4 regions of the Brumicola blandensis genome follow, and region 1 is predicted to be linked to each of the others. Evidence: predicted binding sites of a transcription regulator. Region 1 holds the regulator's gene; each other region holds the start of a gene.
The links. The regulator MetJ, encoded in region 1, represses methionine synthesis genes. The targets are predictions, from matches to a motif close to TAGACGTCTAGACGTCTA.

Region 1 (3,217 bases):
GAAATAACACTGCCTATTTCGAATGGCTACGCAATCCTAGCATATGACATATTGCGTAACTGAGTTCACTGCGATTCAGAGTATAAAAGTGAAAGTGCTTCACCCCTTCTTTAGCTAACACCTTGACCATATCCATGGCTATGTTGGCACCAAGTAGGTTACGAGTTGCTTGATCGTCATCATCTAAACCTTCATACATTTTATGCAACCAATTTGGTACATGCACATTTGTAAAGCCAGCAAAGCGCTGAAGAGTTTGATAGTTAGTCACGGGCAGAATACCGGGTACGATATCCAAGTCGATACCAGCAGCCGCGGCGCGGTCCCGAAAACGCAAGAACACACTGGTGTCGAAAAAGAATTGGGTGATTGCTTCATTCGCACCCGCTTCAGCTTTGCGTTTTAGATTCAATAGATCAAATTGAGCATTAGGTGCTTCTGGATGCTTTTCTGGATAAGCCGCGACCGAAATATCAAAATCTGCCACGTCCTTTAAAAGCGCGACTAAGTCTGAAGCGTACATATCAGTTTTATCCACACCTTGAGGTAAGTCTCCGCGCAAGGCAACGATGCGCTTGATGCCTGAGTCCCAGTAGTCCTTTGCAATTTGCTTTAACTCGCTAGGTGAGGCATCAACACATGTAAGGTGTGGTGCTGTTGGCACGCCTGTTTCGTTGTTAATACGCTTAACAACAGAATGAGTGCGATCACGTTCACCGCTATTCGCCCCATAGGTTACCGACATATATTTGGGTTTAAGAGGTGCTAATCGCTCAACAGATTTCCAAAGGGTATTTTCCATCGCCGCAGAATTTGGCGGAAAAAACTCAAAAGACACCTCGATATCTCTCAATTCAGATAGAGATTGATTCAGTGCATCAATACCCTGTGCGTAGGAAACCATGTTACTTGCTCACTTATAGACGTTTAGACGTCTAAATTACGTTTTATACACCTAGACGTCAAGAAGTTTACACTTCTAGATTGATATTTTTTCTATTCCAGTTAGAATTTTCATATAAGTAAAACCATTAAGGATTCACATGGCAGAGTGGAACGGTAAATATATACATCCATACGCAGAACACGGAAAGAAGAACGAACAGGTAAAAAAAGTGACCGTATCGATTCCTATCAACGTGCTGCAAGTACTTACCGATGAGCGCACGCGCCGTCAAGTAAACAACCTTCGTCATGCAACCAACTCCGAATTGCTATGCGAAGCTTTCTTGCATGCGTTTACTGGGCAACCTTTACCCGACGACGCTGATCTAAAAAAGGACAATCCTCACCGTATTCCTGCTTCTGCCCGTGAAATCATGGAAAAAATGGGGCTCGATATCGATGCTGCTGAAGCTGAATAAGCTCAGTTAGCCTTTTATACCTGCAATAAATTCGTCAGATTGTTTAATTGCTGTATTCATTTCAGCAATTAAGCTTGTCACATCTTGCTTAATATTATTAAACTCGCCTTGCAATGCACCAATCGCGTTTGCATTCAGATTGTGTTTTAAGGCTAGGACATTGTCTTGTAGTGCAATCAATACGGGATCTATACTTTTTTCTACCTTGCGCATGGAGCGCAGTAATGAATCGTATTTTCGTTTTGTTTCATTGAGTTTACGTTTGCTGTCACGCTTCAAGGTCGCACTGTTAATTAAATCTATTTCGTCTTCCCACTCTTCAAACAAAGCAGTGGCTACATCTTCAACTTTAATAATTCTCGCGGTGACCGCAGCTGCGCTGTCTTTGCTTGCACCCAATTGATCACTTAAATTTTTGTAGACGCTTTCTAACTCACCGCCATCGAAGTTAATTAACGCGCTAAACTCTTCTAAGGCTGAGGAAAACTGTTCCTGAGCTTCTTTTTGTGAATCTTGAGCGTCTTCCACTCTATCTACTAATAAATCTCGCTTTTCTACACCTAGCTTTTCCCACATGCCATAGTAAGCATTGTCTACTACCGACTGGCAAGCGCTTAAGCTTAATACCAAAACAAACATCATTGTAAGTATACGAAACATAATTCTTCCTTTCTGATTAAGACTGAAAATATAATTTTATTACCTTATCAATGCCTTAGGTATGTTCATCCTTACTTTTTCCCAAAATACCGTCAGCAATGATCTGCTAAGCAAAATAATGAGTTATAATACCACAAATCAAATGTTACATTTGTAAATAGCTTGTATCTGTCGCGTAAACGACACTTGTATTAGTTTAACAATAGTATTGAGTAGTATGAACGGACTCTTCCATACAAATAGCGCATATCAAACAGGCTTTATGTCTGTTTCTCATGGGCACGAGATATACGTTGAACAAAGCGGCAACCCCGACGGTATCCCTCTCGTTTACCTTCACGGCGGACCAGGCGCCGGCTTAGGTCGCAATTACCAATGGCCTTTTGATCCTATCAAATATCGTATTATCGGCATTGATCAGCGGGGCTGCGGGCGTTCAACTCCCTTTGGCGATACACAACACAATACCACGCAGCTATTACTCGACGATGTTGAATTTGTAAGAGAGTCTTTAGGCATTCAGAAGTGGGTGGTATTTGGCGGTTCATGGGGTTCAACACTTGCCTTAATGTACGGCATTATGCATCCGGAAAATTGTCTCTCTTTAGTATTACGCGGTGTATTTTTAGCTCGAGAAGAAGATTTTGATTGGTTCCTTAGACCGAACGGTTGTGCAGCGCAAATCTACCCAGAAGCATATAAAAACTTTTCATCTCATATAAAAGACTTATCTTCATCAAGCGCGGTGTGCGAACAATTCATTGAACTATTTAAACATTCTGATAAAAGCGTGAGCTTTCCTGCACTCAAGTCTTGGTATGATTGGGAAGGTTATATCTCACGACTGGTGGCCCCCAGTGTAATGGCCAGTGACCTGAGTGCGGATGCCCAAGTGAAAAGCCTTGCTCTTCTAGAGTGTCATTACCTTTTGAACAAGTGCTTTATTGATGAGAACTTTATCCTCAACAATATCGATGCATTGAAAGGAACACCTTGTCATATCGTGCATGGCCGATATGACATGGTCTGCAAATTAGAGGCTGCGTACTCTGTTCAACAAGCCTTACCTTTGTCCACATTGAAAATTGTCAACAATGCCGGACACAGTATGTCTGAAATCGGCATTGCTAACGAACTCACACGGATTATGAATAACATGTTTGAGTTGGGTGCGATCCGTTGAAAGGATTGAT
Region 2 (3,217 bases), on a different contig from region 1:
CTTTGCGCGTAGCGATGTTTTCAGGGTTTGCTTGCAAACCTCTGATGTATTTGTTTGCGTCATGCCCCCAGTTTTCTGGCAAGCCATGGGTTTTACGACGAATAAATTCTTGTGCCAATTCAGGATGAGCTTGTTGGTATTCAGCAAACATAGCATCCCAAGCCGCTTCGGCTTCAGTACCTTTGGCTTTGCCGTCCCACCCTGCATAAACGTCGGCAGGTACGTCAAACGCAGCATGCGGCCAATCCAATTCTTTTCTGACCAATGCAATTTCATCGTCACCTAGTGGTGCACCGTGACAATCTTCTTTACCTTGCTTATTTGGCGAACCAAAACCGATCACTGTTTTACAGCAAATCAAACTTGGACGAGAGGTTTCTGCCTTCGCTTTTTCAATTGCAGCGGCGATTTGCTCAGGATCGTGACCATCAACACCTGCAATCACTTGCCAGCCATAGGACTCAAACCGTTTCGGTGTGTCGTCGCTAAACCATCCTTCAACTTCACCATCGATAGAAATACCATTGTCATCCCAAAATGCGATCAATTTACCTAAACCTAAGGTACCAGCAAGAGAGCATGCCTCATGGGAAATGCCTTCCATTAAACAGCCGTCGCCTAAGAAAGCATAGGTTTGGTGATCAACAACATTGAATGAGTCTCTATTAAACTGCGCAGCAAGCACTTTTTCTGCGATCGCCATACCAACCGCATTCGTTATGCCCTGCCCTAAAGGACCTGTCGTAGTTTCGACGCCTGGCGCATAACCATATTCCGGGTGACCTGGGGTTTTAGAGTGTAATTGACGAAATTGCTTTAATTCCTCAATTGGCAGTTCGTAGCCTGTGAGGTGCAATAGAGAATATAAGAGCATCGAGCCATGCCCATTGGAAAGCACAAAACGATCACGGTTTGCCCAGTTAGGATTGTTCGGGTTGTGCGACATAAAGTCTGTCCACAAAACTTGCGCAATATCGGCCATTCCCATCGGGGCGCCAGGGTGTCCTGACTTGGCTTGTTGAACAGCGTCCATACTTAACGCTCTAATGGCGTTGGCTAAATGACGACGTGATGGCATGAGCTCTCCTTGATACTTCGATTACATAATGCTGTAAGAATCCGAGGGCTTGACCGCGGTTCCTCAAACTGAGGGCGTATTCTCATACACCGAGCGACTTTGTTCAATCATTATTCGGCGTTTCTGTGTTGATTTTTTTGCTTTAATCGCATTTTTAAACATCCAAAATTCTCGACAAGCCGTATCAGCCCTAAACCCGACTAGACTTTTAGACGTCTAGAAGTAAAGATTGGTAAAATTCATTTTTTCGACTACAATGTCGATATTGAACTGAAGCAACGAAAATCCAAGGGCCAATTCGTGTTCATTATTGAGAACGCGTCCCTTGGTTTGTAACTATAGGATAATTCATGGCTAGCCATTTATTTACATCAGAGTCAGTGTCTGAAGGACATCCTGACAAAATTGCAGACCAAATTTCAGATGCCGTTTTAGATGCCATCTTAGAAATAGATCCAAAAGCGCGCGTCGCTTGTGAAACCTTCGTCAAAACGGGGATGGTTTTGGTTGGCGGTGAAATTAACACCAAAGCCTGGGTCGATATAGAAGAGTTAACAAGAAAAACGGTAAAAGAAATCGGTTATACCCATTCTGATATGGGCTTTGATGCTGATTCTTGCGCGGTATTGAATGCTATTGGTAAACAATCGAACGATATTAATCAAGGTGTTGATCGCTCTTCACCAGAGGAACAAGGCGCGGGTGACCAAGGTTTAATGTTTGGTTACGCGAGTAATGAAACCGACGTCTTAATGCCAGCGCCAGTCACTTTCGCCCACCGTCTTGTGCATAAGCAAGCGGAAATGAGAAAAAGCGGCAAGCTTAATTGGTTGCGTCCAGATGCTAAGAGTCAAGTCACCTTTGTTTACGAAGATAACAAACCTGTAGGCATCGACGCAGTGGTTCTATCAACCCAGCACTGTGACTCAGTCAGTAATGAAGTGTTACGTGAAGCAGTCATGGAAGAAATCATTAAGCCAGTGCTTCCCGCTCAGTGGCTTACTAAACAAACGCAATTTCACATTAACCCGACCGGTCGTTTTGTTATAGGTGGTCCAATGGGTGATTGTGGTTTGACGGGTCGTAAAATCATCGTCGATACCTACGGTGGCATGGCACGTCATGGCGGCGGTGCATTTTCAGGTAAAGATCCGTCAAAAGTTGATCGCTCGGCGGCATATGCTGGTCGTTATGTGGCTAAAAATATCGTTGCCGCTGGTCTTGCTGATCGTTGTGAAATTCAAGTTTCCTATGCGATTGGTGTGGCTGAACCGACTTCTATTTCTGTCGAAACCTTCGGAACAGGCAAAGTCAGTGATAATGTGTTAACGAATTTAGTGCGTGAACATTTTGATTTGCGTCCCTATGGTTTAATTACTATGCTCGACTTAGAGCGCCCTATCTATAAAGCAACTGCAGCGTATGGGCACTTTGGTAGAGATGAATTTCCATGGGAAAAAACCGACAAAGCCAATGACCTGAGAGCAGCTGCTGGGCTATAATAGTTCACAAGGCTTAGGTTCAGAGTGCCAATCGGTACATTGAGATTCAAATAATGCCTCCTGTATGGGGGCGTTTTTTTATAAGGAATTAATATGCTTCGCAGATTTATCATGGTCAGTTCCGCTGCATTACTGAGTGTAGCGCTTGTCGCTTGCACAACGTCGCCAACAGGCCGTTCTCAGTTATTGTTGTTTCCAGAGTCACAGCTGAGCGAAATGGGCGTACAAGCATTCGCTGGGATGAAGTCGGATATCAAAATATCTAATAAAGCGGTGCAAAATGAATATGTACAATGTATTGCTAAAAGTATCACTCAGCACGTGTCTAAAGAGGTATTTGATGGCGAATGGGAAGTCGTCGTTTTTGATGATGCTCAGGTAAATGCCTTCGCCTTACCTGGCGGCAAAATAGGCGTATACACAGGCTTATTAGATGTAGCAGTAAACCAACATCAAGTTGCTGCTGTTATCGGACATGAGGTAGGTCATGTAATCGCTCATCACGGTAACGAAAGAGTGTCTCAAAACGCCGTGATTGGCACGGGCCAACAAATTGTAAACCAAGTACTGCAAGCAAACGAAGTGTCCAATAGCGGTTTGATTATGTCGGGCCTGGGTTTAACTACTCAATATGCTG
Region 3 (3,217 bases), on a different contig from region 1:
TATTTTGCAAATCGTGCTCAAGATTATCAAATGGGACTGCAAAGCGAAATGTATCGAAGATTGCTTCATGCATGGCTCTGACTGTGCCTGAGGTGTCAAAGCGGTAAATGACTTTTTCGCGGTCAGGCCCCGAAAGATAACAACGACTTGGCAGCACAAACATCATTGTTTCATCAATTTTTGCATGTTTGAAAATACGTCCAATTACAGAATTGTAAAAAGTTTCTGCAAGTTCAAACTGAGGGTGATTATTCAGTAGCTTGGTATATTGCGCTTTTGCCTCTTGCCAAAATTCACTTTCCTGTTGACGAGGGTGTACTTGTTCATACAAGTCAATAACAATCTCACTCAAGCTTTGTTCATACACGGCAATACGGTCTTTGATTGCTAATTGAGATTCACTCCATAAGGATTGCTCAAATCGCTCTTTTGCGCCAGCTGTGATGCGGCTATGACGCCGGTATGAACGGTCAAAACCGCTAATCACTTGGTAAGCGAAGTGGCGAGCAACTTTACTAGTATCTACCTCTGATGCTTGATTCTCGTTCATAAGGCGTATCTTTTTCTGCGCAGGTGTTTATTTGATAAAGTAAGAATATACTGTGTATGAAAAGAGATGTCGCATAATTGAAACCTATATTGGCTATCTGTTGACTAAGGTATAGGTTCTTAGCGCAAAAATGGAAGGAGCTTCCTTGATCTACAGCACTATCGACAAATTATTCTTTGGCCTAACCTTACTGTTTGCTTTGCAGGTACCACAGCTTGCTGACCAGTATCATCAATTCATTGCAGGCGCTTATGATGCAAACCAATGGCAAATTGACGGTTACCAGACGACGGCTGACAAATACGGTTATCCGTCAATCGACGATATGATCGAACACCATTTGAAAAATGATGTAGAAAGTGTGCGCGATGATGCAATACAAAAACAAAGTACACTACAGAGGCAGAATGACCTTGGAAAAGGTCTTCAAGTGTTTGCGGAGGGGAATCTGATAGAAAAGATTGGCTTTATGCTGTCGCCATCGGGTTGGCCATACCTTGATAAAACCCTGAAGCAATTCACTTTTGGCCTACCGATTAGCACTGAGGGCATTTTGTTCGGTGTGATCTTAGGGCTGTTGCTGAATCTTATTATTAGCGCTCCGACTCAAATAGTTGTACGAAAAAGAAGGGCGCGCAAAAAAGCAGCAAAAGAAGAGAATATTCCAAAAAAGCAGCCTCTTTGATGATGAAAATTCATTTAACATGATTTAATTGAGTGAATATCGCGTTTATGTCCAAAACGTGGTTGACATATAGACGTCTATACGGCAAATTGAGCCTATGAAAAGAACAATAAAAACTAACGACATTAACCTTAAAGTAGGGGTGGTTGCATCAGCTAAGTTGACGCTAACTATTTCTATGATGATTATGGGTATGATTACCATCCTTACCAGGGGCGGTCGTTAGCTTGCGCAAGATTTAAAGTTAACGAAAGCCCGCAAATAGCGGGCTTTTTTGTATGCGGCTAGTAAAAGAATGTAAACAGATAAAATGAGAGTACAGGAGTAATACATGAAGGTTTTAAAGTTTGGTGGGTCGAGTTTAGCTGATGCAACACGTTACATGCGCGTGTTGGAAATTAGCACCGATACACATCAAACAGAAGGGGCGGCAGTTGTATTGTCAGCACCTAAAGGCGTAACAAACGCCCTCTCATTGTTATGTGAACAAGCTGAGTCTAGCGCTGATTATGGCGAATTGTTTGCCAAATTGAATATGACCTTACATGGCATCGCAGACGATTTAAACGGCACCCTCGACAACTTTTCTTATCAGCCGCTTAGCGATTTCATCAAGCTAAAGCTGAGTGAGTTAGAACAGCAATTAAAAGGCATCGCCTTACTGAAAACCTGCCCTGAACAAGTTACTGCTTCAATATTGAGTTTGGGTGAGTATCTAAGCGTGCGCATCTTTAGCGAAATCTTGAATGCCAAAGGTATTGCCAATGAGATTATCGACCCCGTCGAATATGTTGTCGCAAATGGCAGCTACCTTGATAGTATCGCTGACCTAAGCGCGAGCAAAGCGCGTTTTAGTGAGGTCAATACAGATGGCTCAAAACTACTGATTATGCCCGGTTTTGTTGCGGTTAATGATCTGGGTGAAAAAGTCACTTTAGGGCGTAATGGCTCGGATTACTCTGCAGCAATACTCGCTGCGTGCATTGATGCTAGTTGTTGCGAAATTTGGACAGATGTGGATGGTGTTTATAACGCCGATCCTAACCAGGTTGATGGCGCTGTTTTGCTAGATAAGTTAACTTATCAAGAAGCGATGGAATTGTCTTACTTCGGCGCAAAAGTGCTTCATCCTAAAACAATTGGTCCAATTGCCCAGTACAGCATCCCTTGCCTTATTCGCAATACCTTAAACCCGGCCGCTCCAGGCACATTGATTTCTCATGAAGCGAGTGAAAAATGGACCAGTGTTAAAGGTATATCACACCTCGAAGACGTAGTGATGTTCAATATTGCAGGCCCCGGAATGAAAGGCATGGTGGGTATGGCAAGTCGCATTTTTGATGTGATCTCAACGGGCAATATTTCAATCAGCTTAATCACACAAAGTTCATCTGAATACAGCATCAGCTTTTGTATTCAGCAAAAAGATGCAGACCGGGCACTTGATTTATTAGATGAAAGCTTTGCATTAGAACTTAGCAATCAATTGTTAGAACCCATTGAAGTTCGTCGAGAACTCGCCATTGTCACCTTAGTGGGTGATGGTATGCGTCAATCTAAAGGCATGGCCGCGAAGTTTTTCAGTGCTTTAGCGCAGGCTAGGGTGAACAATGTTGCTATTGCTCAAGGCTCATCCGAGCGCTCAATTAGTACCGTGATTGAAAACGCGAAAGCGAAAAAAGCAGTAAAAGTCATCCATCAGAATTTCTTTACTAAGAAACATACTATCGATGCATTTTTAATTGGTTGCGGCACCGTCGGTGCTGAGTTGTTGAGGCAAATCGCACAACAGCAAGCATCTCTGTTGGGCAGAGACATCCGTCTCGAGGTCTTTGGTATCGCAAATAGTCGCAAATTACTTTTGAATAATAACGGTATTGATTTAAATGGCGACTGGAAGGGAGCATTAGACAATGTCGAGGAAGGTTTCTCGGTCGCTCGTATTCATAAATTTGCAAATGACAATAGCTTGGTAAATCCGG
Region 4 (3,217 bases), on a different contig from region 1:
AGGTATTCTAAATGAATTTGTTTAATGATCCCCGCTTGAGTAATCGCTAACAGGTCATTATTACCTTTGACATCACAATGCCAATTTGCATATTGAGAACCACGATAATCAGCTTCGTCTAGTTGATGTTTTTGAATCATCGTGCCCATCGCACCATCAAGAATCAAAATGCGTTTTTTTGCAGCCTCTTCTAACGCATCAGTTTGTCTCGCTATGCGTGCTTTGTGCTCTTTAGATAATCTTATTTCAGTTTGAAAACTTTCAGTCACGTTTTTTCTCGAAGTAAAGGTGATAAACAATATGTCGTAATAACCAAACTCTCGCTTACTTTCTGCGTAATTGAGTCAGGTCAAAAGGTGTATTCTGATAAACGTAATAATTCAACCAATTCGTTAGCAACAGACTACCATGAGACTTCCATCTGACTAAAGGAGCTTGGTTCGGATCGTCATTGGCAAAGTAGTTTTCGGGAACTTGTGGCGAAAGCTCCGCTTCAAGGTCTCGCTCATACTCTTGCGCTAAGGTAAGGGGATCGTATTCGGGATGGCCCGTCACAAACACTAAGCGCTTGTCATCAGTCGCAGAGATATATGTGCCGGCAGCATCTGATTGAGCCAATACCGTTAGTCCCTCAATGCTTTTGTAGTCAGCCTCTGCAACTTCGCCTACTCGACTGTGGGGTGCCCAAAACAGCGGATCAAAGCCGCGCATTAGCTCATCCTTCGCTTGTTCAACTTTATGCTCAAATACACCAGACAGTTTGTACTCTCGTATTTTCCTGTCTACCCCGTAAAAATGATAAAGCGCCGCATGAGCCGCCCAGCAAAGAAATAACGTAGACTGCACATTGTCTCTAGCCCAGTCTAGTAGCTCTGTCATCTTGTCCCAGTATTTAACATCCTCGTAATCTAATAAGCCTAGAGGTGCACCTGTCACAATCCAACCGTCGTAATTTTTGTCGGATACTTCACTAAATTCATGATAAAACGCATCCATATGCGATTTTGGCGTATTTTTTGGAGTGGTCTCATCAATGCGGATCAAGTCCACATTGATTTGTATCGGTGTATTAGATAGAAGGCGAAGGATTTGAATTTCGGTCTCGATCTTATTCGGCATTAAATTCAAAATTCCAACTTCAAGTGGCCTTATATTTTGGCTACCTGCACGACGACTATCCATCGCGAAAATATTCTCTTGAAGCAGAACATCGAGCGCTGGTAGGTCGGATGGAATATTAATGGGCATTCAGACCACCTATTTAGTCGTATAGAAAAGTAAAAGTTATGCCTCCATTCTGGCAATAATTACCCAAATGTCAACTTCTTTACGTCTAGACGTCCAAATTAGGTTTTCTATTGTGACAATTTGATTTATTTTCGCGCCTTTTCTTGAATACCCATCATGACTTCTACTTCTGCTCGCGGCAAATCACATGCTTCCATTACCTCAGCGACACTGGCTCCAGAGCGCACTAAACTCTGTGCTTTGGTATAGATTTTAGCTGTTGGCTCTTGCTCAACTAACTCCTGATATTGCGCAGAAAGTTTGTCTATTTGAACTTGCAAGTCTGCTATCGACTGGCTTATTTGTATAATATCTTGTTCTTTGGCGATATCACTTTGGCTGGTATTTTTGGTCACGTGATCAGCTTCTTGCAATTCAACGCTCAGTTTATTCTCTAATTCCGCAATGTTAGCTTTATTTGTTTCAATAATTTTATGCAAGCTGTTGAGCAGTTCAAGTGTGATATTTAATCGCTTATTCGTTTTGCTGCTAGCTTGTATTGCTATAATAGCGATACTTAGCGCGATAACGGCGACGATCAAACTCACCATTGTAGTCATTGATATTGGTTCAAGGGTTTCCATACTACCTCGCTGCGAGACTCGTTATAAATTGAATGAAACCAGTATATTCTTATTTTTGAGTAGGATACAAACTCAATGGCAACTATTTTATGCTACACACAAAACAAAAAGGCCACTATAGAAGTGGCCTCTCTTGACTGTAAAGCGTTTAGTCATGTAAACGCTTAAATGCCGCCTAACTCATCCCACTCATCATCGCTGAGTAGCTTGTTCAAGTCGACTAATATTAATAGCTGTCCGCCACGGTTGCTAACCCCTTGAATGAACTTAGCACTTTCTTCCGTACCAACGTTTGGCGCACTATCAATTTCAGATGAGCGTAAATAAACCACTTCGGCAACGCTATCAACTAATATGCCCACAACTTGCTCATCAGATTCAATGATCACGATCCGCGTATTATCAGTAATGTCTGTAGGGGGTAAACCGAACCGTGAACGAGTATCGATAACGGTAACAACATTACCACGTAGGTTAATAATCCCTAACACATAGTCGGGTGCTCCCGGCACCGGTGCGATCTCGGTATAACGCAAGACTTCTTGAACTTGCATAACGTTGATACCGTAAGTTTCCTCATCCAAACGATAAGTTACCCATTGCAAGACCTCATCATTAGGGTCGCTCGCGGCAATCGTTGTTCTTTCTTCGCTCATGTAATTTACTCCGTCGCACAACTAAGTTGCTGTTAGGCCTTACTGTTTGTTACTTAGCCCAGATTGTAACATTTGGACTAGCTCAGCAACATTAATTAAAGCACACATTTTCTCTTTTACCATACCAGCCAACCAAGGACGCTTCCCGGTATTCGCTCGCCATTTTACATCTGATTTATTTAACTCGACGGTATTAACCAGCTTTTCACAGGCTAATCCCCAAGGCGTTTTACCTAAATTTATCACAAAACGATAATCTAAGTTGTCGGCCATTTCTGGGCTATACTTTTCAGGCATTACCCACAACGCTGAATTCACAACATTGTACTTATCTTGATTCTTAATCATCACGCCCATAAACCAATTTGGCTTACCAATAATTGGCGCAATCTTCTTAATTTCGTGTATACCGCCGAGTTCAATAAGAGGCACAGCTAAAGTTAAACCAGCCACCTCAAAAAACAAGGCTTGAAATCGCTCATCTAAGACATCTTTTAAACTTGCCGATGCCTCAACATGTACTTCACTACTCTCTATGTCGACCTCTTCGAACTTTTCTTTATGTTCACTTAGCATTAAATCGACATTTTTCTCTCTCAGTACAAGCTCTTCAGCGGTTTCTTGAGCGAGCTCAACGGCTGAATCACTAACAGAGTCAACATTTTCCTCAGCTGTTTTCAGCTCATTCAC

Region 2: a site for MetJ is predicted at 1,280-1,297, ahead of metK (methionine adenosyltransferase). Genes of this name have one in related genera too.
Region 3: a site for MetJ is predicted at 1,306-1,323, ahead of thrA (bifunctional aspartate kinase/homoserine dehydrogenase I). Genes of this name have one in related genera too.
Region 4: a site for MetJ is predicted at 1,327-1,344, ahead of RM544_RS09945 (homoserine O-succinyltransferase). Genes of this name have one in related genera too.

The regions. Positions count from the first base shown of each region.
Region 1 is NZ_JAVRIE010000002.1:542,114-545,330, reverse strand. Features, by position in the region: gene metF (methylenetetrahydrofolate reductase) at 14-904, opposite strand; gene metJ (met regulon transcriptional regulator MetJ) at 1,044-1,364, shown strand; gene RM544_RS07640 (DUF2959 domain-containing protein) at 1,371-2,024, opposite strand; gene pip (prolyl aminopeptidase) at 2,242-3,207, shown strand; gene dtd (D-aminoacyl-tRNA deacylase) at 3,204-3,217, shown strand, end outside.
Region 2 is NZ_JAVRIE010000004.1:302,568-305,784, reverse strand. Features, by position in the region: gene tkt (transketolase) at 1-1,078, opposite strand, end outside; gene metK (methionine adenosyltransferase) at 1,429-2,580, shown strand; gene RM544_RS11800 (M48 family metallopeptidase) at 2,674-3,217, shown strand, end outside.
Region 3 is NZ_JAVRIE010000004.1:271,409-274,625, forward strand. Features, by position in the region: gene aceK (bifunctional isocitrate dehydrogenase kinase/phosphatase) at 1-550, opposite strand, end outside; gene RM544_RS11670 (DUF2937 family protein) at 696-1,235, shown strand; gene thrA (bifunctional aspartate kinase/homoserine dehydrogenase I) at 1,567-3,217, shown strand, end outside.
Region 4 is NZ_JAVRIE010000003.1:337,431-340,647, reverse strand. Features, by position in the region: gene RM544_RS09950 (homocysteine S-methyltransferase family protein) at 1-215, opposite strand, end outside; gene RM544_RS09945 (homoserine O-succinyltransferase) at 325-1,248, opposite strand; gene RM544_RS09940 (DUF2802 domain-containing protein) at 1,374-1,871, opposite strand; gene RM544_RS09935 (chemotaxis protein CheW) at 2,036-2,527, opposite strand; gene RM544_RS09930 (chemotaxis protein CheW) at 2,567-3,217, opposite strand, start outside.